Regions from separate parts of the Cohnella herbarum genome, predicted to be linked through region 2. Evidence: riboswitches for the same ligand, from Rfam matches in the RefSeq annotation. Region 2 holds a riboswitch; the other holds the start of a gene.
The links. Region 2 has a riboswitch for ZMP and ZTP ahead of HH215_RS20475 (TIGR01440 family protein). Riboswitches for the same ligand answer to the same signal wherever they lie in the genome.

Region 1 (7,629 bases), 1.1 Mb from region 2:
ATTGAAAGCCATGAACCATTTGAAGCCGCTAGAACGGCGGTACAGCATTTATTTTCCTCCTTCTAGAGGGAGTTCATAAAGTCGTCTTTTGATCCGAAGTTATGCAAGGAGCGGATTCGACATCGAATCTTGAATCCAACCTTCCCGGAAACATGGTCGAGCAGTTCCGTCAGGCGAACGACCAGCCTCGGTGCTGAAAAAGCTGACTTTTTGAACTCTCATTTTTTGATTAGTACAAAGAAAAGCCGGATATTTTTCTAGAGATATAGTTGCCCGCCGATACGAGCATGAGCCCGATCAATCCGCCGAATAAGCCGACGGCCGTCGCATAGCTGTAATTGTTGTTCTGCAAGCCCATCCGGAAGACGAAAGTATCGATAATGTCGCTTGTCGTGGAATTGCTCGGCGTATAGAGCAGCAATACTTTCTCGAAACCGAGCGTAAGCATGGAGCCGAGCGAGATGATGAGCACGACGGATATCGTCGGCAGAATTTGCGGAATCGTCACGCTGAACGTTTGACGCCATCTTCCCGCGCCGTCCATTTCGGCGGCTTCGTACAGTTGGGTGTCGACCGATGCTAACGCCGCGGTATAGATGATCGCGTTCCAGCCCATGAACTGCCAAATGTCCGACGAAATGTAGATCGCGCGGAACCAGCCCGGTTCGTTCACGAAGAAGATCGGATCGATTCCGAACTGTCCAAGGAAGGAATTCACGATTCCATTCGTCGGCGAGAGAATTTCCTTCAGTATTCCCACGACGACGACGACCGCGACGAAGTTAGGGAAATAAGAGATCGTCTGGATGATCGTCTTGAGCTTCTTATTCAGAATTTCGTTCAGTAGCAGAGCGAACAGAATAGGAAGCGTGAACGTGATGGCCAGATTCAGGACGCTGAGCAGGATCGAATTCTGGAAAGCCGCCCAGAAGGTCGGGTCGTTCCAGAACATCTTGAAGTATCGAAGCCCGGCCCATTCCTCCCCGTACATCGAGCCGCCGGGTACGTATTTACGAAAGGCGAGCACGTTGCCTACGATCGGTCCGTATCTGAAAATAAGGAAATACGCGATCGGCAGCACGAGCATGAGATAGTAGTGATTGTAGCGTTTGAAGTAGGGACTCACCCGCATAACCAACCTCCTTCGGTTTTGTCTTCCCTTATCCAAACACATCCGAAAGCGGCTTCCTACGGCCAATCTCGCTCCGATGTCACACGATTCTACTTCCCGGAAGTCACAAAAACGGACAATGTAACACTTTTCTACCTATTTGGATTAGCGGCGGATGAGGTTATTGACGGCGCGCGGCGTACATAATACCCTTTGTTTCTAGGCTCTGTTTATTGAAAGGGGGGAAATGTGCATGGGGCGGTTGGCGAATATGTGGAGAGTAAGCTTCCGGAGCATTTTCTTCCGTTTCATTATTTTGTTCGTTTCGATTTCCGTGCTCATTCAAATCATTAATTTCGTGACCTATAACGTGTATCTCCAATACGTTCAAACCCGAATCGAAAGAAATTACGACAGTTCGCTTTCCAACGTGGCCGCTTCGCTTAACCATCTGTTCGAGGGTATTTACCAATCCAACTTTTTGCTTTCGCTCGATCCGAGCGTTCTAAGCGTTTTCTCCGGGGAAGGGGATGCCGAGGGAACGGCCAAGTACGCAGATATTAGCCAAAGCGTTCGCTCTTTGGCGCGGATTAAATACATCGACTCCTCTATCGACAGCGCCTATATCTTTAAACGCAAAGACGATTTGATCATCAGCAACGAGGGGACTTACTCGGCATCCTACTTCTATGACAAAGTGTATCGTTTCGAGGAGTACCCGGCCGAATTCTGGAAAACGCATAGCTCGGGTTACAAGCTGTTCTCCATATTGCCTCCATCGCAGACCAGCGGATCGGAACGTAATGAAGGCAAGGTCATTATTCCTATCGTTCAATCGAAGATCGCCGAGTACTGGTCCAACAATCTGTACGTGATCAATCTGAATGCCCAATACATCGTCCGACTGCTGCAAGATTACAAGCTCACGCCGGGCAGCGTGTTGTTCATCGCCGACAAGAACGGGACCATGCTCGCTTCGTCGGAGCCGGATTTCGTTCGCAATCCGGAGTTGCAGGCTTTCATGGGCAGCCTTCTCGAAGCTCCCGATTCCAAATCGCAAGCGGTTTATAAAAAACAAAAAATGAGGGTCGTCACCCTCAATACGAATTTCTTCTATAACGACGTCGTCATGATTGCCGGGGTACCCGAGAACGACATCCGCAGCAGTCTGAGCAATATGGAGAAACTAAGATGGGTTTCGGCGATCTTCACGCTGCTGCTCAGCTTGATTCTGTCCGTTGCCTTCAGCAAAAACCTGTACGCGCCGATTAAGTCGCTCGTCGATCGCCTGAACGGACCTCAGACGAAAGGCAAACGCTCCATGAACGAATTCGAATATTTGAACGACGAAATCGGACGAATCATGAACAACGTGCAAACGCTGAATCAGCAGCTTTCCTATGCGCTCCCGCTCGCGAACGAGCAATTTTTGGTGAAAATGCTGAAATACAATTACCTATACGACGACGTCAGCGTGGAGGCCTACCAGAAGAACGGCAGCTTCTCGTTCGAGAACGATCATTTCATGATCGCCTTGTTCCAGTTCAACTTTCGCAAGCCGTTCTATGATTCCTTCAACGAATCGTTTCAGAACGATTCGTCGAGAATGCTAACGAAATTGCTGACGTCCTTGCTGCCGATGGACTATCCTTGTTACTTGCTGGAGATGGATTCGCATTTGTTCTGCTTGTTGGTGAACGTTCCCGAAGGGGCCGATCAAGTGTTATATCAAAAGTATTGCGAGGATATCGTGGAACTGTTCCGCAAGGACGAGGACTTCCTGAGGGTTCATGCGGGCATCGGAAGCGTGCGCAGAGGATATAAGGGCATGCGGCAATCGTACATCGAAGCGATGAAGGCGCTCTGGCGCATCTCGCCGTTCGACGGGAAACGGGTCTATACTTTCACCGAAGCGGACAATGAGCACGACGTAACGAGATACTTGTTAAGCAAGGAGGACGAGAACCGATTGTTCAATCTTCTTCTGTCCGGCAAGAAAGAGGAACTGCACGGTCTGTTGAAGCAGATTATCGGCCACAATTTGTCCGCCGGGATCACCGCCCCGTTACTTCGCGAATTGTATATGAGGTTCTACATGATAGGGCTTCAGGTTCTGAAGCAGCGGGACAGGGAGCTGGACGGAGAAATCGGCAAATCGTATACGGGCTTCATCTTGTCCAACGAGTCTCCTTCCGTCGACGAGATTACGGAATCGATCTTCGCTTACTTCGAGAATGTCGCGACCGTCTGCGGCGAGAGCCAGGACAAGTTCGACGTCGGGTCGTTCAAAGCGTTCATTAGCCAGCACTATCACGAGGATATCCATCTTGAGATGTTGGCCGAGAAATATAACACCTCCGCGCAATATATGTCCCGGTTGCTTAAGAGAGAGCTCGGGGTAGGCTTTCAGGAATACCTGCTCGATCTTAGAATCCGCAAAGCGAAAGAACTGCTGGCCCAATCCGAGCGGAAGATCGGCGACATCTGGGAGGCCGTCGGCTTTAACAACCGGAATACGTTCATCCGCGCGTTCAAGGGGAAAGAGGGCATTACTCCGAGCGAGTATCGCAGCAATATGAGCAAGTGAGTTTATCGTTTTAGGGTTGGCCATGCTTTCCGTTGGACATGGCCAACCCTCTTTTATTGTTGATGTTTGCTATTTAGCTAATTTTTCAGCGGCTGCAACGGTGTGCTTGAGCAATGCGGCTATCGTTACCGGCCCGACCCCTGCGGGGACGGGAGTAATCGCAGAAGCTTTAAGCAAACAACCATCATAGTCGACATCCCCTATGTTCCCCTCATTGTAACCGGCATCCAGTACAATTGCTCCCGATTTTATCCAATCGCCTTTAACAAATCTGGGCTTACCGACCGCTGCTACTACAATATCGCCTAAACGGACAATATCTTCTAAGTTCGTTGTTTTGGAATGGCATGTCGTCACGGTCGCGTTTTGGTTTAAGAGCATGATGGATACGGGTTTTCCAAGGATCGGGCTTCTCCCGATCACGACAGCATGCTTTCCTTCTATTGAGATATTGTAATAGTCTAGTATCGCAATGATCGCTGCCGGAGTGCAGGAAGGGAAGTCGGCGAAACCGAAGGCGTTTTGAGCGAATCCCAGAGTGGTCACTCCATCTACGTCCTTTTCAATGCTTATAGCTTCAAATGCGGCCCTTTCGTCTATTTGATGGGGAACGGGATGCTGCAACAATATTCCGTGAACGTTGGGGTCGGCATTGAGTTTACGAATAGCTAAGATTAATTCACCCGTTGATGTATCCTTAGGAAGATCTAATCGAATTGATTGGATACCGAGTCGCTTGCATGCGTTTCCCTTCATCCTTACATAGGTAGCCGATGAAGGATCGTCACCGACTAAAATAGTCGCTAGGCAAGGAACGATTCCTCTTTTCGCTAAACTCTGGATTGCCCCCGACAAGCTTTCTTTGATGTCTGTCGCGACCCGATTCCCATCCAAAATCAATGTTTCCGGCAACATTTCATCATCCCTCTCTATTCGGATCAAAACATAAAGAGGCAAGGGAAGACTCTCCCCTTACCTCTGCCCAGGCGTACGGCTAGATATCTATGCGCTCCCTCATGGTTACCCATGTTCCGCCAGTGACACATAGTTGATTTGTGACTTAATCATAGCAACGAAATACAAAATTTTCAATAATGGACTTTTTGCGAGAAGCTCCATCAGACCTTGGTCGGTTGAGGCCGATAAGAGCTTCCGAACATATCTTTGCGTCGATATGCACTAAGAATAAGACCGACTGCCGCCAATTCGATCACCATGCCGGAGCTCCAATTCATAATCGGCAGCCTCAGCCCGAGTATTGGCAGCAATCCCGCGCACATCAGCAAATTCCATGCCAATTGAATGCCCAGTACCGCTATCAAACCGACCACCAGGTTTTTGGCATAAGAGTCTTGAAGCTTGGCTCCCATACGAGCTATCCTTACGACGAACAAGAACGCAAGCAAGGCGACGGCAATACCGAACACCCAACCGAAGTTGTAAACCAAGTAGGAATAGAACAGTTCGCTCGACGCTAAGGGCAACTTATCATTAACGATGCCGAAGCCTTGCCCCCACATGCCGCCCGATTGAATAGCTTCCACGGAGCGTAATACCAAGTAGCCTTCTGTCTGCGCATGCGTATCCGGATTCAAAAACGCACTCAATCTGCTCCATTCATAATCGAACGACCCGTTAAGAAGTACCGGAACCGTCATAAGAACAAGCGCGCTCAATCCAGTAATCAATAGCTTCATTTTCCCGGATACCAGCAGAAGAACGGCTAAACCAAAGCCATAAATTAATAAATAGGCGAAAGCGGGCGCCGGTACGTATAATAACGCGGGAATTAGCATGAATAAGACGGCGTCTTTCCCAAGCTCTACGGCTTCCTCGCGCAAGCCTTGCGCTGCGGGTTTCTTTCTCTGCAGCATGCCGGCAATGGCGATAAGGAGCAAATAAGGCGAAGCCGCATACACATTGAAGTTGAACGGACCTAAGAGAAGCCACTGAGTAACGCCGTTTACCTGAACGCTTTGCCAATGAACCGCCGCCATGAGCAGCAATGTCGCTCCGTACAAGACCCAGGAGTAGCGAATCAGTTTGCGATAATCGACAAAATAGAGCCCGATCATAACCGCGACACCTACGAAGCCGTAAACAAGTTTGCGGTCGATCATGCCGTCTACGGAAAGGCGCAACGTAAACATCGATACGAGTCCGATTAGAAACATTCCGGCAACCAAAGCGATGACGCCCCATTCGGGCTTAGGCTTATGCGCGGTATGTAGTTGCTTGCCCACCTGCTCGGGATCGCCCATGTGCCGCAGCGCCTCGATCATCGCCTTTTCTTCCGGCATACCGCTCTGCGCAACCCTCTCCGCGGTCAGTTCCTCCAGATGGCTGAGCAACTCGTGTCTAATCTCCTCGTGCACTTCTTTGGCCTTTACTTGCGCGCATATTTTATGGAGATAGGCGTTGACCTCCGGGTGACGTTCTAGGCTGTGGCTCATGCGTGCCCCTCCCCGATGACGCGCTCGACAGTCGTCCGAAACAAAGACCATTCCCGTTGTTTCTCGCCAAGCTGCTTGCGTCCTTCTTCCGTAATCCGATAATATTTGCGCTTCCGGCCGCCTTCCTCGTTCCAGTACGCCTCCACGAACCGTTCGACTTCAAGCGTATGCAAGATCGGATACAGCGTTCCTTCTTTTAGCGTAAATACGCCGTCCGATTTGCGTTCGATTTCTTTGGTTATCTCGTACCCGTACATATCTTTTTGCCCGAGTAGCGTCATGATGAGGATGACGGTACTGCCCTTCATGAGTTCCTTATTGATTTTCATAACTTTTTCCCTCGATCTCATATTGTCGTTTATCTATGCATCGTAAATCTATGTATTAGTGTAAACGAGAATTTGCGGATTTACAAGTCAAGTCCATACAACCGGATTTTTGGCTACAACAAAAGAAAAAGAAAAAGAAAAAGCGAAACAGCGCAAGCGTTAGAAGATGAACTTCTCCGTGCGCAGTTTCGCTATATTTGTGACGCTTTCTTGATCAGAATTTACTTCATGATCATAACCGGAATATGCGCATGAAGGATGACGTTGTGGCTGACGCTGCCGACCATCAATTCCTTGAAGGAGCTTAGTCCCCTGCTGCCCATGACAATGAGATCGCAGTCGCTGTTCTCGGCATAATCGATGATCGCTTGAGCTGGAGAACCCGCGAGTACGACCACGTCCGACAATGGCAAATCCCCCGTAATTTCCTTAACCTTGTCGATAATCGCGTTACCTTGCTCCCTCACTTGATCTTGGTAGGCATCGGGCTGGGCGAAGGTCATGTCCGCAAGGACAACCGGCTGAAGATTGATGACATGCGCAACGGTGAGCTGTGTGGCGGCGTTTCCCTTAACAAGTTCGATGGCTTTATCCAACGCTCTCGCGGATGATTTAGAGCCGTCATAGGGGACTAGAATATGTTTGAATATCATGCTGAACCCTCCGATAGTCATAGTAATCAATATTAACCACATAGGTGGCCAACTTAAACAGGCTGGAATAGGAACGATGGATGGTTAGTTTTCCACGATTTACACAATTTCACTCAAGCGAGTAGCCCTTTTCCCCGAAAAAAGGATATAGTTAGTACATGGCATTTATTTTCCGGAGGTTAGCAGCATGATGAATGTGGAGAAGCAACAACCCAAGCTTAACGTTCCGGTTACGGGACTCGAGAAAATGCTCAGTGCGGCGACGCTTATCGCGATGATTTGGTCGATTGTTTACGTTTGTGTGCAATGGACGGATATGCCGGACAGAATTCCTATTCATTTCAACGGCAAAGGGCAAGTCGACGGGTGGGGGAGCAAGTGGACGCTGATTATCCTTCCGATCGTTTCTTTGCTTTTGTATAGCGGATTAACCGTTTTGTCCAAATTCCCGCATGTTTATAATTATCCCCTTCCGATTACGGAACAGAACGCGGCA
Region 2 (7,629 bases):
TCTCACGGGCAATCTGCTGAAGGATACCGATGTTCTGCGGAAGCATCATTTCGGAGGAGGTCCCGGTCAGGCCGATCCCCATCGCGTCGCAATCGCGCGGCTGTCCCTCGAAACGGTTATGAGCCGACTCTAGTATTGTTAATCTTGAAAAAAATCCCTTGGTAGGTTTATAGAGTTCAAATCCGGACATAATGATGGCTAAGACGTTCCGGAACGCATAGCGCTGCACCGACGGGTGCTCCAAGGAGCGAGAATCTATGCGTATTAGCCATCATTCCTATTCCACTTTTTTCCGTCAAGCCAGTAAATTAATTATTATTTTAGTTGCACTTTTCCTATGCTTGACCGGAATTGTCGCACAGTTGGCATCGGCCAGTTCGGGCGACGCGATTCCCGAAGACGCGATTCGCATTCGCATTATCGCCAATTCCGATAAAGATTCGGATCAATCCGTTAAAAATAACGTGAGGGACGAAGTGGCAACGTTCATCGAATCTTGGGGCGCGATGCCATCGACCCACGACGAAGCGAGAGATTTAATCAACAAAAATTTGCCGCGAATCCAGCGGATGGTGAACGATAGTTTGAAGGAAGCCGGAGTGTCATACGGCGGGAAGGTTGTTTTAGCAAAGGTTCCTTTTCCGGAAAAAACATTCAAAGGATCCGAATACTCGGCGGGCGATTACGAAGCGCTGCGAATTACTTTAGGCAAAGGCGAAGGAAGAAATTGGTGGTGCGTATTGTTTCCGCCGCTATGCTTGACGGCAGCGACCGCGAGCGACGACAAGGCGTCCGGAGCCGCAGAAGCGACCGCTGGCAAGGCGGCGAACGGAGACTCGGATGCGGAAGAGCCGAAGGCGAAGTTTTTCTTGTGGGAAGTCCTTCGGAAGCTGTTCGCGTTCATCGCCTCCTTGTTCTCGTAAACGCTGTGCTATAATAGCGGATATGAGACAGGACAGTTGCTTTGCCTGCCAAGGCAACCGATGAGGATGGACGCGACATGAAGCTAAAGACGATATATTGGCCCGCCGAGCAAACGCGGGCCGGAATAATAGAAGCCGCCGCGGCGCTTGCCGCTGGCGGCGTCATTGCTTTCCCGACGGAGACCGTTTATGGGCTCGGAGGGGATGCGCGGAGCACGGAAGCGGTGGAACGGATTTTCGCGGCCAAAGGCCGGCCGTCGGACAATCCGCTTATCGTGCATCTGGCGCGAAGCGAAGACGTATACGAGCTGACGGATAGGCTTAGCGAAGTGGAAGAAGCATTGGCCCAAGCCTTCTGGCCGGGGCCGCTGACGTTGGTGCTTCCCGTCCGACCGGGAGCCGTCTCCCCTCTCGTTACGGCAGGGTTGGATACGGTAGCCGTTCGGGTTCCCGCGCATGAACTCGCGAGAGCGCTCATCGAGAAGTCGGGTTGCCCGATCGCGGCGCCAAGCGCTAATCGCTCCGGCCGTCCAAGCCCGACGCAAGCGCGGCACGTCTTGGAAGATCTGGACGGACGAATCGACGGAGTGCTGGACGGAGGAGCTACCGGAGTAGGGTTAGAATCGACTGTCGTTCGGGTGCTGGACGGTAAAGTTCATATTCTTCGGCCGGGCGGCATTACGAGAGAGCAGTTGATATCCGCGGTAGGGTCGCTAGCGGACGTCTTGAAGCCGGTGGAAAAATCGCCCGAAGAGATTGGTTCGGATAACGGTGCCGATGACGAACATGCTCCCCGCTCTCCGGGAGTGAAATATACGCATTATGCGCCTAAAGGCGAAATGCTGCTCGTTACGGGGCCTCAAGAAAAGCAGTTGTCGATCGTCCAAGAGAAAGCCGACGAAGCGACGAAGCTCGGCCTTCGAGTAGCCGTTCTAGCCTGCTCGGAGAACGCATCCCGTTATCGGGCCGAAGCGGTGTTCGATTGCGGCTCCCGCAACGAACCCAGCCAAGCGGCGCAATCCTTGTACGCATTATTACGGGAATGCGACGAGCGCGGCCTGAATTTCATCGTCGCCGAAGGTTATTCCGAAGCCGGCATCGGCGCCGCTCTTATGAACCGTTTGCGCAAAGCCGCGGGTGGCAACGAACTAACGATCCTGTAACCGCCGTTATCCCCTTGCATGTTCGTCTTCTCCTCCGCATATGTTGGAAGAGGACAAGACGGCAACCATCGTTAAGCTAGCATAACGAATGAGGTTGCGCGGGGGAGGGACAACCTATGTTCGACGCGTCCGCGTCAGCCGGGCAATTGCTAACCATTCTCGTCATGGCGGTCGCCCTGGGCATGGATGCATTTTCTCTGGGAGTCGGGATCGGCTTGAAAGGCGTACGGCTTTACGATATTTTGAAACTAAGCACGATTATCGCCATCTTTCATGTGCTGATGCCTCTCGGCGGGATGATAACGGGACAATACGTGAGCGGCTTGCTCGGCGGAATCGCGACTTCCGTGGCAGGGGCGCTGCTTTTGCTGCTTGGAGGGCATATGGTATATAGCTCTCTTCGCGGGGAGGCCGTGGATTCGATCGATCATCGCACCATATGGGGGATGCTCGTATTTTCTTTTAGCGTTAGCATCGACTCCTTCTCCGTCGGAATATCGCTTGGGATGTTTTCCACGCACGTTCTGCTCACCGTTCTGATGTTCGGATTTTTCGGAGGACTTATGAGCGTATCGGGTTTAATGTTGGGGAGACGCGCAAGCCGTGCCTTGGGAGGATATGGAGAAGCGCTTGGCGGTGTCATTTTATTCGCTTTTGGGCTATTATTTCTAATATAAGCGAGATAGAATCTATCCAGAAATACGGGGGGAAAGCAAATGAACCGCGTTTTGATCGTATGTACGGGTAATACTTGCCGAAGCCCGATGGCCGAAGCGATGCTCAGGGATTTAGCCGCCCGCAGCGGGAAACCTCTCGAAATCCGTTCGGCGGGCGTTGCCACGGCCGAAGGATTGCCGATTTCCGCTCACGCGGCCGCAACTTTGAGGAAAAGAAACTTGGCGTTGCCGGGATCGTCTACCGTGTTAACCGCGAACGAGGTGTTATGGGCGAATCTCATCTTAACGATGACGGCCGGGCATAAAAGGGCGATTCTGGAACGGTTTCCCGAAGCGTTATCCAAAACTTACACGTTGAAGGAATATGCACTGCGCGGAGATCCCATCATGGACGATGTAGCTGAAGCCGAGAGATTGTATTCGGAATGGCAAGTAAGACAAGCGTTGGGTCAGAATTTGACGCCCGAGGAGCGAGAGAGATTGTTCGAACTGCAACGCCGTATTCCGGGATTCGATATCGCGGATCCGTTCGGCGGGCCTTTGTCGTTATACGAGCAGTGCGCCGACGAGATCGAAGACGTACTGATGACGTTGGTCGATAAATGGGACAGGGAGCCTTAATCGCCGATCGAGCAGGGAGATCATTGGGCCCTCTATTTAAAGTCGATGATTGATTTTTGGTACGAGGTTCGTGTAAAATAAAACTACAACTTCAAGGTTCCGATGTAACTGGCGACGACAAGTGGAGCATACCACGGTGGAGCATCGGAATGACGGCCGGTCGCCTGGGCAAAGAGCAACGTGCGAGAGCACGTCTGCTCTTTTTTGTCTTTAATCGCTCGTAATATACTAGGAGCGGAGGCGATCATTCGACGAAATCTCTCTCGCGGCAGATAGGCCGACCTGTTTGAGTATCTTCAATTCAGGTATAATACCTATAATGTCTTCAGAGGTACTTCGAGATGTTGGGAGGTCATGCCATGGCACAGGATTCTCGGTCCATCACCGATCAAGTCGAGCAACTGCTGGTCGAATTGGTACAGACGGGCGGAGTGCGTCCCGGTCACGTCATTGTGGTGGGAGCGAGCACGAGCGAAGTCCAAGGCCATCGAATCGGTTCCTCCGGCGCCGAGAGCGTGGCCGAGCAAATCTATGATGGCGTACAGCGGGTCCGGAATCGCTTCGGGTTCCACGTCGTCTGGCAATGCTGCGAGCATCTGAATCGGGCGCTAGTAACCGAACGCGGCATTGCGGAAGCGCAAGGCTGGGTCGAGGTATCGGCGATTCCCGTTCCGAAAGCCGGGGGCTCGATGGCCGCACATGCCTATCGTCAGCTCGACGAGCCTTGCCTTGTCGAAGCCGTACAGGTCCATGCCGGCATCGACATCGGCGAAACGCTGATCGGGATGCATCTTCGACCGGTCGCGATACCTTTAAGGCCGGCGATCCGTTCGATCGGGCAAGCGAGAGTCAATATGGCGACGACTCGTCCGAGATTAATCGGCGGAGCGCGCGCCGTCTATTCAACGGTGCGCGAGGATCAAGCGAACGCTTCGCCGAACGATTCTTCAACGACAACGTGCGAGTAATCAGAAATTTATTATAAAACCTTGGGAGGATTTACGACTATGTTGGAAAATTTGCGCAAACAAGACCCTGAGATCGTCAAAGCCCTTAATTTGGAATTGAAACGCCAGCAAGATAACATCGAACTGATCGCATCCGAGAATATCGTAAGCGAAGCGGTACTGGAAACAATGGGCACCGTGCTGACGAACAAATACGCGGAAGGTTATCCGGGCAAACGCTATTACGGCGGATGCGAATACGTGGATATTCCCGAGCAAATCGCCCGCGACCGCGCCAAGGAATTGTTCGGCGCCGAGCATGCCAACGTGCAGCCGCACTCCGGCGCGCAAGCGAACCTTGCCGTTTATCTTGCCGTTCTGAAGCCGGGCGATACCGTGCTCGGCATGAACCTTGCGCACGGCGGCCACTTAACGCACGGTAACCCCGCGAACGCCTCCGGTTTGCTTTACAACTTCGTAGCCTACGGAGTGAACGATCAAACGTTCACGATCGATTACGATGAAGTTCGCAAAGCCGCGTTCAAACACCGTCCTCGCTTGATCGTTGCGGGCGCGTCCGCGTATCCGCGCACGATCGATTTCGAGAAAATGGGACAAATCGCCAACGACGTGGGCGCGCTGTTCATGGTAGACATGGCCCATATCGCGGGTCTCGTTGCCGGCGGAGAACATCCGAGCCCGGTACCGCACGCGCATTTCGTCACGACGACAACGCACAAAACCCTTCGCGGTCCTCGCGGCGGTATGATCCTTTGCCGTCAACCGTGGGCGGCGGCGATCGATAAAGCCGTATTCCCGGGCACGCAAGGCGGTCCGCTTATGCATATCATCGCCGCTAAAGCGGTAGCCCTCGGCGAAGCTCTCCAGCCTTCGTTCAAGGAGTACGCGCGTAACGTGGTCGTAAACGCGAAAGCTCTGGCCGAGGCGCTTGTCTCCGAAGGCTTGAACATCGTATCCGGCGGTACGGACAATCACCTAATGCTGATCGACACGCGCAACCTGAACATTACGGGCAAAGAAGCCGAGCACGTGCTCGATTCCGTAGCGATCACGGTGAACAAGAACGCGATTCCGTTCGATCCGACCAGCCCGTTCATCACGAGCGGTATCCGCATCGGAACGCCGGCGATCACGACCCGCGGCATGGGGCCGGACGCGATGAAGACCATCGCTCAAGTCATCGCGTTGACGCTCAAGAACACGAAAGACGAAGCGACGCTCGAGAAAGCTCGCGGCATCGTAGCCGATCTTACGGCGAAGTATCCTTTGTACCCGACGCTAGGCTATTAAGATAAGGATAATTCAAAACCGGAAACCCGATGCTGGGTTTCCGGTTTTTTTGCATGTCGAGCTGACCGCTTGTTATTAGATGAGCAAAGTAATAACAAGCAACTCGTACAAAACCAGGGTAAGGATGGCATTGGAAGCGTAGGGGCCGAAAAACCGTACGTCGCTCGTCATAATATGCAGATAGGATTGATCGGATCCGACTACGACCCCCTCATACGTATGGCCGTCTATCGTTTGCACGCGCACGTTGCGGTTCATGCATTGTCCGCATATGCCGGCGAGCTTCTTCCGGGTTTGGCGCACTTGCTCGGACCATTGGTTATCCGCTTTGTACACTTGCGCGGGATTGTCGGTCGCGCGGGCCTGCATTGGCATTCCTCCTAGGGATATCTAATTCAAGCTATGCATGCGCCTATCATAAGGTTACTGAAACGAAGCGGCCGATCGGGACGCTTCGACGAATTTCGAGCGAGTTCTTACGGATGTTATGCACCTATTCGGAGACAATGATATAATGTACGGGCAACATACATAGGAGAACGGCCGGCGAACGGATTTCGACGCAGTCGGTTCGTATAAGAAAGGGTAGAACATTATGGGACGTCTCGTCATTTGCGATCATCCGTTGATCCAACACAAAGTCACTTTTATCCGTGACAAACTGACAAATACAAAGCAATTCCGTGAGCTGGTCGACGAAGTGGCCATGCTTATGGCATATGAAATAACGAGGGATGTTCCGCTATCCACCGTTCGCGTAGAGACGCCCGTTCAAAGCGCCGAGGGGAAAGTCATCGCGGGGAGAATGATGGGACTAATTCCGATTCTTCGCGCGGGACTCGGCATGGTGGACGGCGTGTTGAAAATCATTCCTTCGGCTAAGGTCGGACATATCGGCTTGTACCGCGACCACGAAACGCTGCAGCCGGTCGAATATTATTGCAGCTTGCCTTCGGACGTTGCCGAGCGGGAATTGATCGTCATCGATCCGATGCTCGCGACCGGAGGTTCGGCGAATGCGGCGCTCGACATGCTGAAGAACAAAGGGTGCAGACCGACGAAGCTGATGTGCCTAATCGCGGCTCCGGAAGGCGTCAAAGCGGTACAAGAGCGGCATCCCGATATCGATATTTATCTAGCGGCGCTAGATGAGAAGTTAAACGATCACGGTTATATCGTCCCGGGTCTCGGTGACGCCGGAGACCGTCTATACGGAACGAAATAAGGGGGGAAACCGACGTGAGCAAAATCAAAGTAATGACGATATTCGGAGTTCGTCCAGAAGCGATCAAGATGGCCCCGTTAATTCTGGAATTGCAGAAATATCCGGATCAGATCGAACCGCTCGTGTGCGTGACCGCCCAGCATCGGCAGATGCTCGATCAGGTGTTGGAAGTGTTCGACATCAAGCCCGATTACGATCTTGACGTCATGCAGGCGAGCCAGACGCTGAACGATATTTCCATTCGCGTCCTTCAAGGGCTCGAACCGGTATTAAGAGAGGCGAAGCCGGATTTGGTGCTCGTTCACGGGGATACGTTGACGACGTTCCTGGCGAGCTATGCTTCCTTCATGCAACAAATCAAGGTGGGGCACGTCGAAGCGGGCTTGCGTACTTGGAATAAGTTATCTCCGTACCCGGAAGAGATGAACCGCCAATTGACGGGCGTGCTTGCGGATTTGCATTTCGCTCCGACGGATTGGTCGGCGGACAATCTGCGCAAAGAAAACAAAAGCGAAGAACAAATCTACATTACCGGCAATACGGTGACCGACGTGTTTCAATATACGGTCAAATCGGATTTTGCCCACCCGGTACTGGAATGGGCGGCCGGAAGGAAACTCGTCCTCATGACCGCGCATCGCAGAGAATCGCAGGGGGAGCCGCACCGGCAGATCTTCCGCGCGGTGAAGCGGATCGCCGACGAGTTCGAAGATATCGCCATCGTCTATCCGGTGCATTTAAGCCCGGCCGTACGCGAGCCTG

Region 1: another riboswitch for ZMP and ZTP. It lies ahead of HH215_RS25170 (bifunctional 5,10-methylenetetrahydrofolate dehydrogenase/5,10-methenyltetrahydrofolate cyclohydrolase); the one in region 2 lies ahead of HH215_RS20475 (TIGR01440 family protein).

What each region holds. Positions count from the first base shown of each region.
Region 1 covers NZ_CP051680.1:5,898,286-5,905,914, forward strand. Annotated here, with positions in the region: gene HH215_RS25155 (carbohydrate ABC transporter permease) at 1-48, opposite strand, end outside; gene HH215_RS25160 (ABC transporter permease) at 230-1,132, opposite strand; gene HH215_RS25165 (helix-turn-helix domain-containing protein) at 1,365-3,698, shown strand; gene HH215_RS25170 (bifunctional 5,10-methylenetetrahydrofolate dehydrogenase/5,10-methenyltetrahydrofolate cyclohydrolase) at 3,768-4,613, opposite strand; ZMP/ZTP riboswitch at 4,672-4,750, opposite strand; gene HH215_RS25175 (FtsW/RodA/SpoVE family cell cycle protein) at 4,817-6,151, opposite strand; gene HH215_RS25180 (PadR family transcriptional regulator) at 6,148-6,480, opposite strand; gene HH215_RS25185 (universal stress protein) at 6,702-7,133, opposite strand; gene HH215_RS25190 (DUF1648 domain-containing protein) at 7,321-7,629, shown strand, end outside.
Region 2 covers NZ_CP051680.1:4,785,249-4,792,877, reverse strand. Annotated here, with positions in the region: gene thrC (threonine synthase) at 1-133, shown strand, start outside; gene HH215_RS20495 (stage II sporulation protein R) at 258-923, shown strand; gene HH215_RS20490 (L-threonylcarbamoyladenylate synthase) at 1,001-2,086, shown strand; gene HH215_RS20485 (manganese efflux pump MntP) at 2,203-2,763, shown strand; gene HH215_RS20480 (low molecular weight protein arginine phosphatase) at 2,803-3,384, shown strand; ZMP/ZTP riboswitch at 3,479-3,561, shown strand; gene HH215_RS20475 (TIGR01440 family protein) at 3,744-4,352, shown strand; gene glyA (serine hydroxymethyltransferase) at 4,395-5,642, shown strand; gene HH215_RS20465 (LSm family protein) at 5,718-6,011, opposite strand; gene upp (uracil phosphoribosyltransferase) at 6,238-6,867, shown strand; gene wecB (non-hydrolyzing UDP-N-acetylglucosamine 2-epimerase) at 6,882-7,629, shown strand, end outside.